Regions from separate parts of the Paenibacillus sp. FSL L8-0644 genome, predicted to be linked through region 4. Evidence: riboswitches for the same ligand, from Rfam matches in the RefSeq annotation. Region 4 holds a riboswitch; each other region holds the start of a gene.
What was found. A riboswitch is a leader RNA that binds a small molecule or an ion and turns the genes downstream of it on or off. The one in region 4 is predicted to bind cyclic di-AMP.
Positions count from the first base shown of each region.

Region 1: it holds a riboswitch for cyclic di-AMP, as region 4 does, so the genes downstream of both, NSS94_RS00535 (C40 family peptidase) here and NSS94_RS07070 (hypothetical protein) in region 4, are expected to answer to the same signal.
Region 2: it holds a riboswitch for cyclic di-AMP, as region 4 does, so the genes downstream of both, NSS94_RS12985 (3D domain-containing protein) here and NSS94_RS07070 (hypothetical protein) in region 4, are expected to answer to the same signal.
Region 3: it holds a riboswitch for cyclic di-AMP, as region 4 does, so the genes downstream of both, NSS94_RS19740 (TrkH family potassium uptake protein) here and NSS94_RS07070 (hypothetical protein) in region 4, are expected to answer to the same signal.

Region 1 is NZ_JBBOYN010000001.1:133,805-138,464, reverse strand. It holds gene NSS94_RS00545 (M1 family metallopeptidase) at 1-1,255, shown strand, start outside; gene NSS94_RS00540 (hypothetical protein) at 1,267-2,094, shown strand; cyclic di-AMP (ydaO/yuaA leader) riboswitch at 2,371-2,507, shown strand; gene NSS94_RS00535 (C40 family peptidase) at 2,513-3,013, shown strand; gene NSS94_RS00530 (GNAT family N-acetyltransferase) at 3,316-3,822, shown strand; gene NSS94_RS00525 (4a-hydroxytetrahydrobiopterin dehydratase) at 3,901-4,200, opposite strand; gene NSS94_RS00520 (hypothetical protein) at 4,318-4,611, opposite strand.
Region 2 is NZ_JBBOYN010000001.1:2,902,255-2,906,914, forward strand. It holds gene NSS94_RS12975 (NADH:flavin oxidoreductase/NADH oxidase) at 1-587, opposite strand, end outside; gene NSS94_RS12980 (polysaccharide deacetylase family protein) at 893-1,699, shown strand; gene NSS94_RS12985 (3D domain-containing protein) at 1,893-2,561, opposite strand; cyclic di-AMP (ydaO/yuaA leader) riboswitch at 2,568-2,736, opposite strand; gene NSS94_RS12990 (amino acid ABC transporter ATP-binding protein) at 2,967-3,689, opposite strand; gene NSS94_RS12995 (ABC transporter substrate-binding protein/permease) at 3,676-4,660, opposite strand, start outside.
Region 3 is NZ_JBBOYN010000001.1:4,343,679-4,348,338, reverse strand. It holds gene NSS94_RS19745 (CPBP family intramembrane glutamic endopeptidase) at 1-961, opposite strand, end outside; cyclic di-AMP (ydaO/yuaA leader) riboswitch at 1,223-1,376, shown strand; gene NSS94_RS19740 (TrkH family potassium uptake protein) at 1,790-3,130, shown strand; gene NSS94_RS19735 (potassium channel family protein) at 3,149-3,826, shown strand; gene NSS94_RS19730 (LysR family transcriptional regulator) at 3,832-4,660, opposite strand, start outside.
Region 4 is NZ_JBBOYN010000001.1:1,568,259-1,572,918, reverse strand. It holds gene kdpB (potassium-transporting ATPase subunit KdpB) at 1-155, opposite strand, end outside; gene kdpA (potassium-transporting ATPase subunit KdpA) at 193-1,869, opposite strand; gene NSS94_RS26205 (potassium-transporting ATPase subunit F) at 2,019-2,096, opposite strand; gene NSS94_RS07070 (hypothetical protein) at 2,280-2,675, opposite strand; cyclic di-AMP (ydaO/yuaA leader) riboswitch at 2,790-2,962, opposite strand; gene NSS94_RS07065 (glutathione peroxidase) at 3,428-3,904, shown strand; tRNA gene NSS94_RS07060 (tRNA-Leu) at 4,061-4,143, opposite strand; gene NSS94_RS07055 (Rha family transcriptional regulator) at 4,486-4,660, shown strand, end outside.

The DNA of each region.
Region 1 (4,660 bases), 1.4 Mb from region 4:
CCAGTATCATGGTAACTCCGAGTTTTATGCCGATTTTGGAATTTACAGCGTACGGATTCGGGTGCCTGAAACTCATATCGTAGCAGCGACCGGATTTCCCACCCGTGGTGCCGTCCGACAGAACGGACAAAAAATATATCAATTTTATGCCGATGATGTACACGATTTTGCCTGGTCCGCTTCACCCAACTTTGTAGCCGTAGAAGAACCCTTTTCTTCTGCTGAAGTCCCTGGTGTCAAAATCAAGCTCTACCTTGACCCATCGCACAAGGAGCTCAAAGGACGCTATATGAGCGCAGCGAAGGCCGCTCTTTTGTACTACAGCAAATGGTACGGGCCTTATCCATATTCCACCCTGTCCATCGTGGTTCCACCTAAATCAGGCAATGGAGCTGGCGGCATGGAGTATCCGACACTCATCACGGCCGCTGCTGCGGGTAATCTCAATCCTGGCTATAGTCTGGAACGGACATTAGTTCATGAGATTGGACATCAATATTTCTATGGAATGGTAGCCAATAATGAATTTGAGGAGCCGTGGCTGGATGAAGGCTTCACCTCCTATGCAGAGGAGCGACTTATGGAGCAAGAATATGGGCTTACCCCCAACTTGCCATTACAATCGGGACAGGTATCCTCCCCACAGCCGCTAAACCGTGAGTCATGGAAGTACGGCTCGGCTGCTGAGTACGCGCAAAATGCCTACTCTCGAGGTAAGCTGGTACTACGGGGCATTGAACGTCAGGTGGGTATGAAAAAAATGGATCGCATTATGCGGACCTACGTCCAGACGTACCGATTTAAGCATCCGTCCTCACAGGATTTTCAACGTATCGTGGAGAGAGTCACCGGACGCTCATGGAGCCACTATTTTGAACAGTATGTATATGACGGCCAGATGGCGGACTTTTCAGTGGATCACATCACAAACCACAAGCAGGAGAATGGATATGAAGCAGTCGTGACGGTCAGCAAAAAAGGGGCGGATTATCCCAAGATCCCTGTCCAATTTACCTTCAAGGATGGAACCACGAAATTCAAGGCTTGGGACGGTGCGGGCAAAAGCACAACTTTTCGGATCAAAAGTACTTCTCCCGTTTCCTATGTAACCCTTGATCCCCTATATACCATTGCACTGGAGAACAAGCATATTAACAATACCCTAAAAGCCGAATTGGACGAAAAGCAACAAACCCGTTGGAGTATAAGTGTAACCAAGCTGTTGGAGACACTGCTTGGAAGTCTGTCATGGTGAGGTGTCTATAGATGCGGACTGTTATAAAAGAGGGCTGGGCGCTGGTGCGCATACGATTTTATATCGTTATCATTTTGTTTCTGTATCGATTACTGTGGGGGGTGTTTCTCTATCGGCTGGTACAATCTGCCGTTATCCCGCTACTGCTCCGTTATCCTGATCAGGGTCAAAACGAGCTGGGACAGACCTTGTTTTGGATGGAGAGCCAGATTGCTCTGATGGACAGCCGGGAAGTACATGTGTATTTGTGGATACTACTAGGGGCGACTGTACTACGCATACTGATCACTCCCTTCATTAGAGCCGGAATATATCAAAGCCTGCATACCGATGCGACTGAGCCGCAAAGCCTGTCCTTTTTCAAAGGTATGAAACGCCATGGCATGTCGTCGCTGTTGTATTACATCATCGAGTTGGGACTGCTGCTGATTCCCGCCTTTTGGGTAGTACCGAGACTCTACCCTATTGTAGCAGGTACGCTTCAATCTCCCTCTTACCTGCTGCACTTGTTGCCCTATGCCATGGGATGGATGGCATACGGATGGTTCATTCGGCAGTGCATCCTGTATATGCAACTAGGCACTGTCGGTGGTCACGCCATACTATCGTCCCTGCTCGCCTTCTTTCGCCAGCTTCTCCCAGCTGTCGGTATATCCCTTTTGCTCGGTGCTTGTGTGCTGCTGGTCTTCGGTCTATTTGGCACCGTGGCGATGATTTGGACTGGCATGCTCGCGCTCATTCTCCAACAATCGTATCATTTTGTTACTAGTCTGGTCAGGCTATGGCATATCAGTTCGCAGTACAGACTATGGCATACCGATATCTCCAGTAGAAGCTAAGCCCTTCCTTTATGTTAATCACTTCATTTCCGTCTGTCGAAAAAACTTTATGCATAACCGCGCAAACGGCACATAACTGAATACTGTTAACAAGATCTGTTCCTGGGACATTAGGAGCAGATTTTTTTTGTAACTTTTTGCAATGAAACATTTGCCAAAGCCAGCCGACTTTGTTACAATAATCGCAGTGAACTGATAGTAACAACTTTGTAATCTTTATTGTAACCTTTATCTCAAAAATATCGTTATTGTGAATACTGCTCTCCAAGGTGCACATCTTAAGTAAAGCCTAATTCCTGGCACCTAGGAAGCGGGGGAACCAGTTTGGGTGAATTGATCTCGCAACAGAGTGGTCATAGGGGACCTTCTACCGAATCCTTAAGCTAACCTCGCAGGCATTGGAAGGGGTATATTTTTTTTGAAGAAGAAGCTAACGATCGCAGCTATGAGTCTTGCCATTGCCTTTACATCTTTTACATTCGGTGGCGGCAGTGCATTTGCAGACTCCAAGATGGACCAGGTCATCCAAGATGCCAAAGGAACGAACTACAGAAGCGGAGGCACTACACTCGAGGGATTCGATTGCTCCGGCTTCACAATGTATGTATTCAACAAACTGGGAATTAAACTTCCGCATCAATCTGGATCACAATTCAAAATGGGATCTTCTGTATCCCGCGATGAAATGAGGCCTGGGGACCTGGTGTTCTTCAACACCACAGGAAGAGGCATTTCCCATGTAGGTATCTTCGTAGGTGAAGGGAAATTTGCCCACTCCTCGACTTCACGTGGTGTAGTAGTTAGCTCACTGAACGAAAATTATTACGCTAACCGCTATGTCGGTGCAAAAAGAATTATGAGCACAGACGCTTACCATTCTGTAGCTTCAGATATTCCTGATGACGACAACGTAGAATAACTAACGCACAGCAAGCTAACTCTAGCCGCAATTTGATTCTGCCGGAATCGAATTGCGGCTTTTTATGTCCACAACATCAGCAATGATTATCTTTACTGACGAACTGACACCTCAAAAGGTTTCAATTTTAGCGAACATCGTCGGTTTTACCGTCACCGCTGGGGGAGCATATGAGCAGTAATTCCTTCTTATTGAATGTATACCCGTCTTGGGTATAAAATAAACACGCTTGCTATTCCCCTGCAACTTGTCTACAATCTGTTGTTAATGATTGAAGCACCTGTAAAAGGAGGATGGAACACATGCCGGCCTCAATATCCAACTATCGGATCGTACCCATGGACGAGCATCAAGCGGCTGCAATCTGTGAGTGGCGCTATGATCCACCTTATAACATATACGGTTGGCTCCCCTGGGAACAAATGAAGGCGCTTGAGGTCGAATTTGGAAGTCCCACGCTTCGCCAAGAGCAATATGTTGCCGTACTGGATGAAGAGAACAAGCTGATGGGATTTGCTCAATATTTTCCTATGATCGGTGTGACCCGGCTAGGTCTTGGCATGCATCCTGAAAGATGCGGACATGGCAAAGGCTCTGATTTTGTCCGTGCCATTGCAGAGGAAGCCCAACGACGCAACCCGAAGAATGAAATTGATCTAGAGGTGCTTACTTGGAATGGGCGCGCTATCCGGGCCTACAAGGCGGCTGGATTTGAGCTTACAGATACCTATGAACGCCAGACCCCCGACGGCAAGAAACCATTTTATTGTATGGTATATCGTCCCGAGCACCCAACCCAGATTCTATGATAAAAGCGCCTTCGGCATACAACCACGATGTTGTATAGCGAAGGCGCTTTTATCATCATACGACAGATCATTACAAGCTCAATGACTGCTACGCATTTTTTCAAAAGCTTCATTATATTGTTGGGCTTCCTTAATATCCACGGCCATAATACCGCCATCGTCCCAAGAGGTCAAACGCAGAGTCACGGTCTTGTAATCAATCGTAATAAATGGATGATGATTGAATGCTTCAGATATAGCGGCAACTTCATCCACGAATGCAATCCCTTTCATAAAACTGGAAAAATTATATTTCCGAACGATCCAACGTCCTTCCTCCAGCTCCCAGCCCTCCAGTTTCTCCAGATGTGCTTCAATCTCTTCTTGTGTAAAAGGCATGTTACGAACTCCTCCCCGTTTATACGGAAGCCTTTCGACCGCTTAAATACGGCCAAAACTACGATATATTGGTGTACATATTACCACGGCCCCGTTGATAAATCCATAAGACGGACCTCAAATCAAAGGGACTGACGTCAGCTCCTCGTCCCCAATCAGTACATAGATACGATGCTGCTCCGGCTCATAGATCACAACGCCACTCCCTACTGTGATTGTGGGCTCTGTACCCAGTGCATAAAATAAGTCTTCTGCCAAAGCTTCATTGACTTCCTGACGTCCCGCCGGGTCCAGCCTGTCCCAATCTTCTGCTTCCATCTCAAAAAACTCATAGCTATCTGGGATGCGTCCCACAGCGTCTGTCAAATCGTTCAAAATTTGTTCATACTCACGTCCATGCTTTACTCCCATGCCATTTCCTCCAATGGTTCCGCCATTCAATACATAATCACCTTATTAT
Region 2 (4,660 bases), 1.3 Mb from region 4:
ACCTCAACACCGAACAGTGACAGATCCTGGCCATATTCATCTTCTCTCGTATTTGTTAAAGGCGAATGAAATTGATGGATCAGATAGCCGTGAGCGCCATGTATCTCAACCGTATCAAAACCGGCTTCCACCGCGCGGCGCGCGCCTTCTTTGTATGCCTGAACCAGTTCCCTGACTTCTGCTGTCTTTAAGGCATGCGGCTTTTTAAGGCGTTCGCTAAAAGGAATCGAAGAAGGACCCACAGGTTGCTCAGCATCTTCGGCCTTGCGTCCAGCGTGGCCTAGTTGAATGCCAATTTTGGCACCATACTTGTGAACTTCCTCTACAATCTTACGATATGCAGGAATATGTTCGTCACTCCAAATACCTAAATCACGATCCGTAATACGTCCATCAGGATGAACCGCTGTCATTTCCACAATAATAAGACCAGCACCTCCTACTGCTCGGCTCACATAATGGACATGATGCCAATCCGTCGGATTTCCATCCTCGGCCTCCACACTGAATTGGCACATCGGGGGCATAACAATCCGATTTTTTAAAGAAAGCCCCTTTAATTGATAAGGAGTAAACAAGTCGGTCACTTTTATCCTTCCTTCCTTCAATTCCATGTCTGTATAATTATGAATTGCAACCCCATTATACACCAGCTGTCACGGGATACCGAATCCGTTGTAAGGCTAAAACTTGCGAAAATGCTCTTGTTTTCGGTCATGTTTAAGAGAATATGTACGTTTAGCTCCATCATCTTCATTGATAATCATTTCATCGCGAACTTCTTTCCAGACGTTTATGAGCCTAACTTGGTAACCAGCATATTTTTAATAGGACAGGTACATAATAGTCGAGAGCACCACTAGGTACCACTGCACGAAAAGGGGGGATACATATGCCGTACAGGGGAGTGTTGCCATGCTTGGCACTGTTACTAGCATTTTCAAGTTTACCCGTTCACGCGGATGCGCCTCCCAAGATCGGAACGCCCCATCCCAAGGAAGCAGCTGTTGCTTCTTCTGTACATCTGAGTACAGATCGAGCTACTCCTACATTAGCAATGTTGCGTAAAAAACATGCGGACATTTTTAAAATGTGCGGCCCACACACCCGCCAAATTGCCTTAACCTTTGATGATGTGCCCGATTCTAGGTATACGCCGCAGGTTTTGGACGTATTACACGCCAACGGCATCAAAGCCACCTTTTTCATCGTCGGTCACCGTGCGGAAAAGCATCCGGGGATTATACGTCGTATTATCCGTGAAGGCCATGCTATAGGAAATCATTCCTATACTCATCCGGATTTTAGGAAGGCTACACCAGAACGCTTTCGCAACCAGATTACAAAAACAGAACGTATTTTACAAGCCAGCGCAGGTTTTCGCCCCAAGTTGATTCGTCCACCCTACGGTGAAATTACAGAGCCTCAAATAAAGTGGGCACGTCGTCATGGCTACATGATTGTCAACTGGAATGTAGACTCTCTCGACTGGAAGGGACTAAGTAAAACACAAATTCAGCGAAATGTGATTCCAGCTACAGGGCCTGGCTCTATTATTTTAATGCACGCTGGTGGAGGTCAAAGTTCCAACTTGCAAGGCACTGTCCAAGCTTTGCCGGGTCTAATTCACTCTCTAAAAGCTAAGGGCTACAAATTTGTGACAGTCCCCCGGCTACTCCACACATCGGAACGAAAATAACAGTATGTTTATGATTGAGGTACAAGCTAAAGCAACGTAAAAAGGCTGTCTTACCAGCAGAAGTATTCTGCTCGTCAAGACAGCCTTTTTACGGATAGGACCTGATAAGAGTCCGAGCTAGATATATACGGATATAGGCGTTAGGTTTACATAATATATATTATGTTTAATTAAACTGTATATACGTACAATGCTATTTATCAATAACGTACAGTTTCACATTTTGAAATCCAAAGTCGTTCACAAATGATTTGTTGCCTGGAATAAAGATATCAATCCGCTTTCCTGTAATGGCGCTGCCCTGATCGCGAGCGACAGCTACAAAAGAATGATCCGGCAAACCTGGATGGGAGTAGCCTGTAACCAGTACTTTCGTGCCCATCGGAATGACGTTAGGATCTACCGCAATTGTACCTAGTTTAAGCGGATTGCCGTAGTAGTCCACTGCGCCCCATTTACCATTCTCATCGGCTGCGGCAGAATACGCTGAAGCCTTAACGTCAACTATTTTGCTATAGTTGAATGTTTTACCCCAAGCTTCAATCGTTGGCGCCTCATTCGCTGCTGCTTTCTCCGTAAGAAGCTGCGGCTTCGATTCCGAAGCTGCCTTTACACTTTTTTCGTCAGGCACCTTAATTTGCAGACCTGCATATATATTGGTGGAGGCAATGTTTGGGTTAGCCTTTGTTAGCTCGTCTACCGATACTCCATAACGTTGAGCAAGCAAAAAGAAGGTATCGCCCTCTTTGGCAGTGTGAAGCGAGGCAGCATCCGCTATTCCAGCTGTCTGTGCCAACCCTGCAATAGCTGCGGCAAGCACCGCAATTTTCATCGTTTTACCAATATGTTTTAAATGTTTCAAAGATATGTACCTCCTCTTTTATGCCTGCGAAGTTAGCTGTCGGATTCGGACTCAGGAGAAGCCCTATGCTTGTGCAATTCACCCCTAGGCATATTCCTCATCGTCTTATGACGTATCGGAATGGCTGCCGTTGTTACGTCCCCCGCACTTCCCATAGTTTGGGCCAGCATTTCAGCGCTTGTCTAACCGCATGCTGTCCCGGTAAGTTTTGGCTTACTGCATAATATCACAATTTTGTAACCTTATCCGCATGAAAATGTTGGGAACCCTGAACATCATACTACACTCGTTACAATTTTGTCATTAAGAAATCGATATTTGTTACGAAAGTATGGGGAAATGGTGACAAAATAAGAAAAGCCCTCCGTCAACGGAGAGCTTTTTTATGATTAGACCAGCACTTTCTTACAATACTTTGGCAAGAAAATCACGAGTGCGATCATGGCTTGGAGTGCCAAATACCTGGTCTGGTGCACCCTGCTCCACAATTTGACCGTTATCCATAAAGATAATTCGATCGCCTACCTCGCGGGCAAAGCCCATTTCATGCGTTACAATTACCATTGTCATACCGCCTTCGGCGAGCTTCTTCATTACATCCAGAACCTCTCCAACCATTTCAGGGTCCAATGCAGAAGTCGGCTCATCGAACAGCATTACGTGCGGCTGCATGGCCAAAGCACGCGCAATCGCAATACGTTGCTTCTGACCACCGGATAGCTGGTTCGGATAGGTATTCTTCTTATCCTCGAGCCCCACGGTACGCAGGAGTTCTAATGCAATTTTTTCCGCTTCCTTACCTGACTGTTTTCTAACCTGCGTCGGTGCAAGCGTCAGGTTCTGCAACACTGTTTTGTGTGGGAACAGATTAAAATGCTGGAACACCATCCCCATTTTTTCCCGGGTTACATTAATATTATGACCACGAGCTGTAATCGGCTCGCCCTCAAATAAAATCTCCCCATCCGTCGGCTGTTCTAACAGATTCATACAACGCAAAAACGTACTCTTCCCCGAACCGCTGGGACCGATGATAACGACAACTTCTCCTTTGGCGATATCTATATCAATGCCTTTTAAAATCTCATTCTTGCCGAACGATTTACGCAATTGTTTAACGGTGATCACTGGCTCTCAACTTCCTTTCCCATAAACCAAGCAGCTTAGACAAGCTGAATGTCATTACAAAATAAATAGCGGCTGTGATTATGAACGGACTTAATCCTTCATAGGTAATATTCTTAATGACCTGGGCTTGATACATAATATCCACCATACCAATAGTCGAAATAATGGAGGATTCTTTAATAATTGTAATAAACTCATTACCGATAGCAGGCAAAATAGATTTAAACGCTTGCGGCAAAATGACGTGACGCATAGCTTTGCCTCGTCCCATACCCAATGAGCGTGCAGCCTCCATCTGTCCACGGTCTACTGCCTGGATACCTGCACGGAAAATTTCAGCCAGATATGCCGAGCTATTCAGAGACAATGTGATTATACCGGACTGGAGTGGAGTAAAATTGACACCCAGCGTCAAAGCAATCCCGTAGTGAATGATCATGAGCTGCACCAGCATAGGTGTGCCACGCAGGATCTCCACATATGTGGTACCTAACCACTCAATGATGCGTATACCACTCATCCGCAACAAGGATACGATCAGACCAATGATAAATCCAAACAGTACTCCGAGTGCAGACAGCAACAGAGTGTAACCAATACCCGTAGCGTAAAGACTGCGGTATTTCCAAAAAATATCTACGATGTTATTAGAAGAAACCTGTCGATCTGCCGAGAGTGCACTCGCTTCTGTAGAAAACTTTTCAATCGACCCGTCCGCTTTCAGGCGAGCCAACGTTTTATTTACAGAGGCAAGCAATTCTGCGTTCCCCTTACGTATACCTACAGCAGTTTCTGCTCCGGCATCCTCAGGTATCGCTTTGGCAAGTGTTACGGTCCCATCTAACGTGTACCCTTTAGCAACCGTATCTTCGATCACAACAGCGTTGATACGCTGGGTCCGCAGCTGGAGTACCAGATCGGATATTTTGTCCAGTGAGGTTACAGAGGCATTGGGTACTTTTTGAGCAATT
Region 3 (4,660 bases), 2.8 Mb from region 4:
TACCGCCTGCTTCTGCTTGCAATAAAGGCAGCATGTTCATTGTCCCGGCTATACTAGCAATAAAGTATATGACGGACAGTACAATGCCGCGTACAAATGAAGTATGTCGTCGGGTGAGTGAGGCATACACAATGGCAAGTACACCGAGCACAAAGCTAAATAGGGCATAACCCGCATAGGTCATCCAATTCGCCCAAAATGTTTGCTTTTCGATATAATCGGTATAGGATGACGGGGCCGAAAAGCTTTGAGTGAAGGAGCGAACATCACCGTCTTCAAAAGTAAAAGCCAGTGTAAGTACCGAGGCGCCAATTTTTTTATCGTCTACGGTATACTTTAATCCGCCTTCTTGTTCAGTGGTCGCGAGCTTTAAATCCGCCGGCTTAAAGCCAAAGCGCTTCACCCATACAGCGGCCGCCTGCTCCTTGGCTTCAAGCGTCATGCCGTCCTCAGCCACACGTACAAGCCTGTTACGTGCTTGTTCATCCGTAGAAATATCAGCCTGCGTGTAATTGGTGCTGGAGGTGATCCGTTTAAAACTAACGACCTTCCCAGTGGATAAATCTACATGAATTTGCAGCTTGCTCTTCGCTGAGGATTCAGGCAGATCGACCCGAAAGGTTTCGTAAGGGTAATTTTTCTTCCATGTACGGTCGTACTGTTGAAGCAGTTTTTCTCTAGATAAATAACCGTACAAATCTGTTTCGGCCTGATAGGTCACCAGAGGCTTCTCTGGCTGTGATTCAGTATATCCCAGCTCGGAGCGGGCGAAGTCCAATGCGTGTATAACCGCTTCTTGTTTGCTGATGACCTTTGCATTCATTACTGATTCTGGACTTGGATTGCTAAGCGAGGGAATAAGCAATTGAAAGATAAAAAAGCAAATCAGGCCAATCCCGCCCAGCAAGCCTAATTTTTTGAAGTTGGCCGTGAGCACGACCGGTTTCCCGATAGGATTCATGAGTTTCCTCCTTAATCTGTAAATAAGAACATCCATTAAAGATATCATACTGCACAGGTTCCCGCCAACAGACCAGCGATATTCATGAAAATAGAGTGAAAGCACTTTAAAGTTCCAATAAAATAAGATAAGCTGCGATTAAACGATGCCCATTCGCAAAATAAAGCCAATTTCACGTTTTTTCGACGAAATCGGTTTTGTGATCTGGATATAGAAGGATTATAATCTTGAGGCAATGCCTATAAAATACATAGGTAATGATATACAGTTGAGCCGAATTTCTATGGGAAAACGGGGGAACCATGTTACTGGGGTGAATTTTACAGCCGATCACTGGTGGATCGAAAGTGTAAATAGGGCATACTGTGCTGCCCGAATCCGTCAGCTAACCTCGTAGGCTATGAGCAGGAACCAAGTCAGGCACTCGGTTTTCCGGTGTCTTTTTTTGTGCGTATAAAAGTGTTTGGATTGGTTAGATAGACCGCTGCGGGTGCAGATTATTCTTCCGATTGCTGTTATCCCCGGATTTTTTGATTGTATACCCCCTTTAATGGTTAAAATCCGGAGATAAAGGCAAACGCTTCGCTTCTTCAGAACAATTCTGCCCCCTTCGCTACTGCCCGCCAATAGCACAGGGGGCCGAGTAGTGCTTGACATGCATTCTTCCTGTATTCAGGGAATGCTAATTATAGTTAACTAAGGTTTGGAAAAATCAAAAAATTCAGGGGCAACGACGATCGGAAGATCAAATGGAACGCGTAGCGAGCTTACACCGTATTAAATCACTGTTTTTATAGTTTTAAGGATTAGGAGAGAAGTGATGAATAGATGAATCCCAATGCAAGCTGGCTCCGGCTTTCTCCACCGCAGATATTCGTTGCGGGCTTTGCCATTATCATTCTAATAGGTAGTTTATTGTTAATGCTGCCGATCTCCAATACAACAGGAAAGCCACTTGCGTTTATAGACGCTTTGTTTACTGCCGCTTCCGCGACCTGTGTTACAGGGCTTGTCGTAAAGGATACGGGGACCTTTTTTACAACCTTTGGTCAAGTTGTTATCGTGGCGCTCATTCAGATCGGCGGCCTAGGCTTTATGACCATGGCTACCTTGATTGCACTGGTGTTCAAGCGTCGGATTTCCCTGCGGGAGCGTCTCATTTTGCAGGAAGCGATGAATCAGACTTCTGTAGAGGGAATTGTCGGGTTAATCCGTAAGGTATTACTGTACTCACTGGTTATTGAAGGCGTATGCGCTACGATATTCTCGGTTCGCTGGTCCTTTGATATGCCCGTAGGCAGGGCGATTTATTTTGGAATCTGGCATGCCATCTCCATGTTTAACAATGCTGGTTTTGATTTATTCGGTGAATTTCGCAGCTTGACAGGTTATGTATATGATCCGATTGTTAATTTTACAGCCATGTTTTTGATTATTTCAGGCGGCATTGGTTTTGTAGTGATGTCAGACCTGGCAGAATATCGCAAGCGCAAGAGACTGTCCTTGCATACCAAGGTGGTACTCAGCATGACGGGCGCTATGATTGTAGTCGGCACGCTCGTGATTTTTGTATTTGAGTTTACGAATCCGAAGACTCTCGGCTCGCTTGATTGGGGTGGTAAGCTATTGGGATCTTTATTCCAGTCCGTTACTCCCCGTACCGCAGGTGCCAATACCTTGGACATTGCAGGCTTGCGGCAGGCTACGCAGTTTTTTATCATCATACTCATGTTTATCGGGGCTTCTCCTGGCTCTACTGGAGGCGGGATTAAGACCACAACATTCGCCCTGCTCATTGGAGCGGTGATTTCGATGCTGCGGGGGCGGGAAGATATTGTACTGTTCAAGTACCGACTTGCGCAGGGACGAATTTACAAGGCTTTGACCATTACACTGCTGGGGTTGCTGTTCGTGATCGGGGTGACGATGATTTTGTCGGCAACCGAAGATCATCATTTTCTGATGATCTTGTTCGAGACGGTATCTGCGTTTGGTACGGTGGGGCTGTCGATGGGGCTTACACCTGATTTGACAGTCATAGGCAAGCTGGTGATTACCCTGACGATGTTTGCAGGTAGACTGGGGCCACTCACGCTAGCTTATGCACTGGGGCCGAAAAAGGGTAAAGAATTATATCGTCATCCGGAAGGTAAAATGATTATAGGATAAGGGAGTTTTCGAGTAGATATGAAGACGCAGCAGTTTGTAGTTATTGGCTTGGGGCGGTTTGGCTCAAGCCTGGCTTTGCAATTGGTGGATATGGGGTGCGAGGTGCTAGGCATTGACCGGAATGAGGATGTTGTGGACAGTATGAGTGAGATGTTGACACATACTGTCGTGGCGGACGCTACCGATGAAGACTCGTTGCGATCACTGGGCATCCGTAATTTCGATTGTGGCATTGTTGCTATTGGTGATGACATTCAGGTAAGCATCCTCACCGCCATTTTGCTGAAGGAGCTGGGTGTGAAAAAAGTCGTAGCCAAAGCCATATCTGTGCTGCACGGGCGTGCGTTAGAAAAGCTCGGTGTGGACCGGATTATTTATCCAGAACGGGATATGGGTATCCGGGTGGCTCACCAGCTAGTCACGCCTAATTTGCTCGATTATTTGGAGTTGTCTAAGGAATATAGTATTGTGGAACTCAATGTACCTGCATGTCTGAATGGCAAAACGCTAGCAGAGCTAAATGCCCGTACCCGCTTTGGTTGTAGCGTCGTGGCGCTTCATACGGCGAATGGTATCCTGATCGCACCGACGGCTATGGATCGATTAAAAGCCGACGATATTATGGTCATCATCGGCTCGAATGATAATATCGGCCGCTTTGAGGATGAGGTTGTTAATGTTAATGAAGAGGGCTAAACCCTTTACACCATACGGTAGCCTGCAAACGACGCACGTGTCTCGCTAATCCAGCGTCGTGCTGTCGGACCGAGATCGGTCGTCTCCGAGTAAATGAGGGAGGTCGTTCGGCGTGTCTCCTTCAAATCGGGCAAGTACAGTGCAGTGAGTCCATTATCCCGTAATAGTTCGCTGCGCAAATAGGATTTGGGTAGCAAGGCAGAAGCCTTACAGGTTGGAAGCAGGCGTACAATTGCCTCGAAGGAGTCGATTTCCATGCGGATATCCGGCATGATGCCGCTGCGCTGGAACAAGTCATCCGTCAGACTGCGATACCAGGTTCCTTTGGAGAAAATAATCATCGGCAGTCCTTGCAGATCTTTCATCGAGGCCGTTCCTGTCTTGACGGTTAATTCATGTCCAATGGAAACAACGAGCTCCAAATGATCATCAAATAGCGGAATGCAACGCAGTCCGACTTCATGAATGGCAGATCCGACAATACCGGCGTCTGCTTTTTTGTCACGTACAAAGGCGACGATTTCATGGGTTTTACCGGTGAGCAGCTTCAGCTCGGTTTGAGGATGCTTGCTCATAAAAGCTTCGACAAGGGTAGGCAGCGTTGTCTGGAGTGTCGTGAGACTTGCGCCGAGTGTAAGCATACTCTGGGCTTCATTTTTGTGCTGGGAGAGCTTTTGTAAGAAGCGAAGCTGTCGTTGCCGTTGCTCTAGTGCGAATGTATAAACAAATCGGCCAGTGGACGTAATTTCGAGCCGTTTGCCCCGACGATCAAAGAGATTCACACCCAGCTCTTCCTCCAGCTTGGCAATTTTGCGGGACAGGGCGGGTTGGGAC
Region 4 (4,660 bases):
AACAGTAGCATTAGCAGCACGACCAATGTACCGATCTCCACGACGAACATGACAGGATTTTTCATCATGATCATCGGATTTAATTTTATAAAGCTATCCTTGATCGCATGCTTCAAGATGCTTCTGTCCAGCATGTGTTTGCGTTGTTCCTTCATGATCAAACACCCCGTTCATCCATTCTCATTTTCTTCTTCACATGGTCAAAAATTCAGCAACAGGTCCCAATACGATGACGGGTAAAAAGGTCAACGCACCAATCAGCAGCACGACCCCGATCAGAATGGCTCCAAATAACTTGTTGTCCGTGCGCAGTGTCCCCGTCGTCACCGGAGTCGGTGCTTTGGCATTCAACGAAGCCGCCACAGCCAACAATGCAATCATAGATACATATCGTCCGAAGAACATAACCATCCCCGTTGTCATGTTCCAGAATACGTTGTTATCCGAAAGACCTTCAAACCCCGAACCATTATTTGCGGCAGATGACGCATATTCATAGAGCACCTGAGTCAACCCGTGATAGCCAGGGTTAGTGACCGCATCGTATCCCCAATGACTCATAAATGCAAGTGCAGTTGGGGCGAGAATGAGAAACGGATGTACCAAAATGGCAATCGCGATCAGCTTCATTTCCTTGCCTTCAATTTTCCTTCCCATAAATTCTGGAGTTCTCCCGACCATCAGTCCGCATATAAACACACCCAGAATCGCATACATCAGCATATTCATCAGCCCGACACCCTTGCCGCCAAAAATGACGTTTAGCATCATTTCTCCCAAAGCAGCCATACCACCCAGTGGGGTTAGTGTATCATGCATATTATTGACCGAACCTGTCGTTGCCGCTGTCGTGACCGCAGTGAATAAAGCCGATTGTCCAATGCCGAAACGAACCTCTTTCCCTTCCATGCTTCCCTGAGAAGCATCCACACCCAGTGTCTGGATTAACGGATTACCTGTCTTTTCAGACACGTACGTAATGGATAGAAAAATAAGAAACAATACCATCATGGAGCTAAAAATAATCCAGCCCTGCTTACGATTACGGGCAAACAATCCAAAGGTATACGGCAACGAAGCCGGCATTACCCACATTGCCAAAATTTCCAGCACGTTCGTCCAAGGACTTGGATTTTCAAAAGGATGCGCAGAGTTAGCTCCCGCATAACCGCCCCCGTTCGTCCCCAAATGCTTGATGGACTCCAGAGAAGCAATAGGTCCCATAGAAATCTGCTGCTGTGTTCCGCTCAGCGTCGTAAGATCCGCCGTAGGCTGTAGCGTCTGCGGTACCTTCAATCCAACCAGCACCAGCGTTAGCACAAAGGCCAGCGGCAGGAAAATCCTTATAATGGCTTTAATAAAATCTTGAAAAAAATTGCCCATCCCTTCACCGCGCCGCGTCAATCCCCTCATAAAAGCCGCAGCAACCGCAAAACCGGAAGCAGCCGAAGTGAACATCATCATCGTGACGAACGCCATCTGTGTCAGATACGTAAGCCCGCTTTCTCCGCTATAATGTTGGAGATTTGTATTCGTCATAAAGCTGATTACCGTATTAAAAGCTAGTGATGCTTCCATATTACTGTTTCCCGCCGGATTACCGGGAAGCATTCCCTGTAAACGCAACAGCAAGTAGCTGATCGCCACAAGCACGACGTTCGTAGCAATGAAACTCATAACATACGTGGTCCATCGCATGCTCTCCACTTTCTTCAAACCTACTACCTTATAAATCAGCTTTTCTGTTCTGCCAAAAATCCGATCCGTCCGATTCGGTTCATTCGAGAATACATGATACATATATGTACCCATTGGCTTTACCAAGAGCAGCAATATAAGGATCACAATTCCAATTTGAAGCAGCTCCATCCTCTATTCCTCCTTCAAAATGCTCCTGCGTTTGGAACAACAGACCCGATTCAGACCATCTATGGAGTGCACACGTTTGCGAAAACCTGCTACCTATGATGCTTAATATTCAGATCTGTTGTTCCCGCCCGCTCTACCCCTATAGCTGACTAGAACTTTTCAGGGTTCAGGAGTGCGTAGATTAAATACATAAACACAATAGCCGTAAGCCCAAGTATAACAATCATCCTCTTCGTCCTCCTTTAGAGGTCTGCGCATCACACCAGCGTACAAACAGCAATATCACTCCATAACTCACAGCCATGACGAGCAGCATGTATATATCCATCATGTTCATAACCTCCGTATCGGTCCTCAGATCGCCATTCTTATTTCATCATAAAATCATAAAACAACTATGTTATAAGTGCTTATCCGTTCAGCAGAAAACCCACCTCTCCGTTCAATGTGTAGATCACATGGTCCGCTCCCAATCCCCGATAAATTCCTTGTGGATTACAGCCGTGCGTAATAACATAGATCGATTCCGATGTTAGTGGCCGACATATTTGCAGGAAACGGCAAGTCAGATTCAAGCTGTTCTCGAACAAATACACACTACCAATTTCTTTTTTTGGAAATTTCCATTTTCCCGCTTGCATGGTATTGATGCGGACAATGTGCTCCACACCCATTTTTTTGAGCTGTCGTTCCTCCTGGGCGCTATTCGTGAGAACTGCAAACGCCAATTTTTTGAACATAAGCAATTTCACAAAACTTCTGCCCGCTTCATTCGGTGCAGTGACAATAATTAACCGACCTTCCATCAGTAGCTCCTCTCCCGGTATAAAAAGACAACAAAAAGAAGCCGAAGGAAAAAGGCTTTCCTCCGGCTTCTACATATCCATGATAAAATAAACCATGGCTGCACACGGCGGTTTGTTGCCTCTCCCTGTACGCTTACGAGGTTAGCTGTCGGATTCGGACGTGAGAGTCGCCCTATTTCTGGTACTTGACCGGAAAATTCACCCCATGAGACACACGGCTTCCGAAGCCGTACAGTCTCGATTGGTTCCCCCGCTTTTGCAACTGCAAAATTCAGCGCTATAGACATTTCGTTGTTGCTTCATTCAAGTTAATTTGAAATTACGTCTTGAATCATACACCCGCGCAAGGAAGACTGTAAAGCTCAACTACGGGGTTATAAATCGGCCTTTAGAGCATAGAAGATTAATAATAACGCTTACAATACAACCATTCTTCTCACAGCTCACTCAATCTCTGTTTTTCATCCCTTTTTGAAAATGACAAGCATGTCAATATTGGCGTAGGGTAAGGCGTTATTGGCCTTTTTTTTGTATAAGAGAAGAAAATACGCTATATGTACCAGCTAAACACCGATTGAACCCGCTTTTATAAGAAGAAACACCTTAATTCGCTCCATTTGCGGTGCGATTTACTGTTTTGAGCAAAATACGATTTTACAGCGACTAAGGCTTAATACAACTTTTCCAAACTTGCAACCCTTCTTTAAATTGCTTACAATTTAATTGTTGAATATTGAATAAGGAGAGATACTATGACCGTTTATGAATATGATGCGCAAACCCTGCAAGGGAAACAAATTCCGTTATCCATATATGAAGGGAACGTTCTGCTTATCGTGAACACTGCCAGCAAATGTGGGTTAACCCCCCAATACAAAGCGCTACAAGAGCTATATAACCAGTACCATGAACAAGGGCTCGAAATTTTGGGATTTCCCAGCAACCAATTCGCCAAACAAGAGCCTGGTTCCAGCGAGGAGATTTCCGAGTTTTGCCAGATCAATTATGGTGTTACCTTTCCGATGTTCGCCAAGACAGATGTCAATGGCGATCAAGCTCACCCCTTATTTCGCTACCTGACCCAAACAGCTCCGGGAGTATTAGGGTCCAAAGCGATCAAATGGAATTTTACTAAATTCTTAATTACACGAGAAGGTAACGTATTTAAGCGCTATGCACCGCAAACCACTCCAGATAAACTGGCGGGAGATATAGAGAAGCTTTTGTAGCAAAACTGACATTATTCTTTATCACAGTTAATAAACGACCTGTTGTCTACCGTTGCTTCTGTGGCTAAAGGATATAACGAAAAATACTTAACAAAAAAAAGCATCCCTTCACGTAAAACGTGTCAGGATGCTTTTTTAACTAGGTCTTGCATATAATGCGGTCGAGAGGACTCGAACCTCCACGGGCGTACGCCCACTACCCCCTCAAGATAGCGTGTCTGCCATTCCACCACGACCGCAAATCATAATGTATTGAGGCAACAGATTTATTATACTCTCTCATCAACTATTTGTAAACAAAAATATTATAATTATTTTAACATACATATATGAGCGATAATAATACCGTCCTGCATAAAGATAACCGCTTGCTGAACTATGCATTAATGTTGCCCCCTTACGGATTATCAGAACCACCTAGCACTTAACTAAGTAATTAATTTGACGAAATAACGTATTTACGATTGTAAAAACACGTATAAAAGTGTATCATAGTTTTAGATGGTTAATTCTAACATGTTTACTGATGATTATTATAACACACCAATTATTCCGCAAGAATCCGTAAGGGGCGATTTCTCTTGAACAACAAAATGCCTGTCACCTCCTTCGGGTGGGCCATCAAACAACGGCTTGTCGAACTTCGACTGGATCAGAAAACATTTTGTGAGACACACAATATTCCACCTTCACGCTTGTCCAATCTGATTCACGGCACCCGCAAAGCACAAAGGTACAGAAAACAAGTTGCTGCAA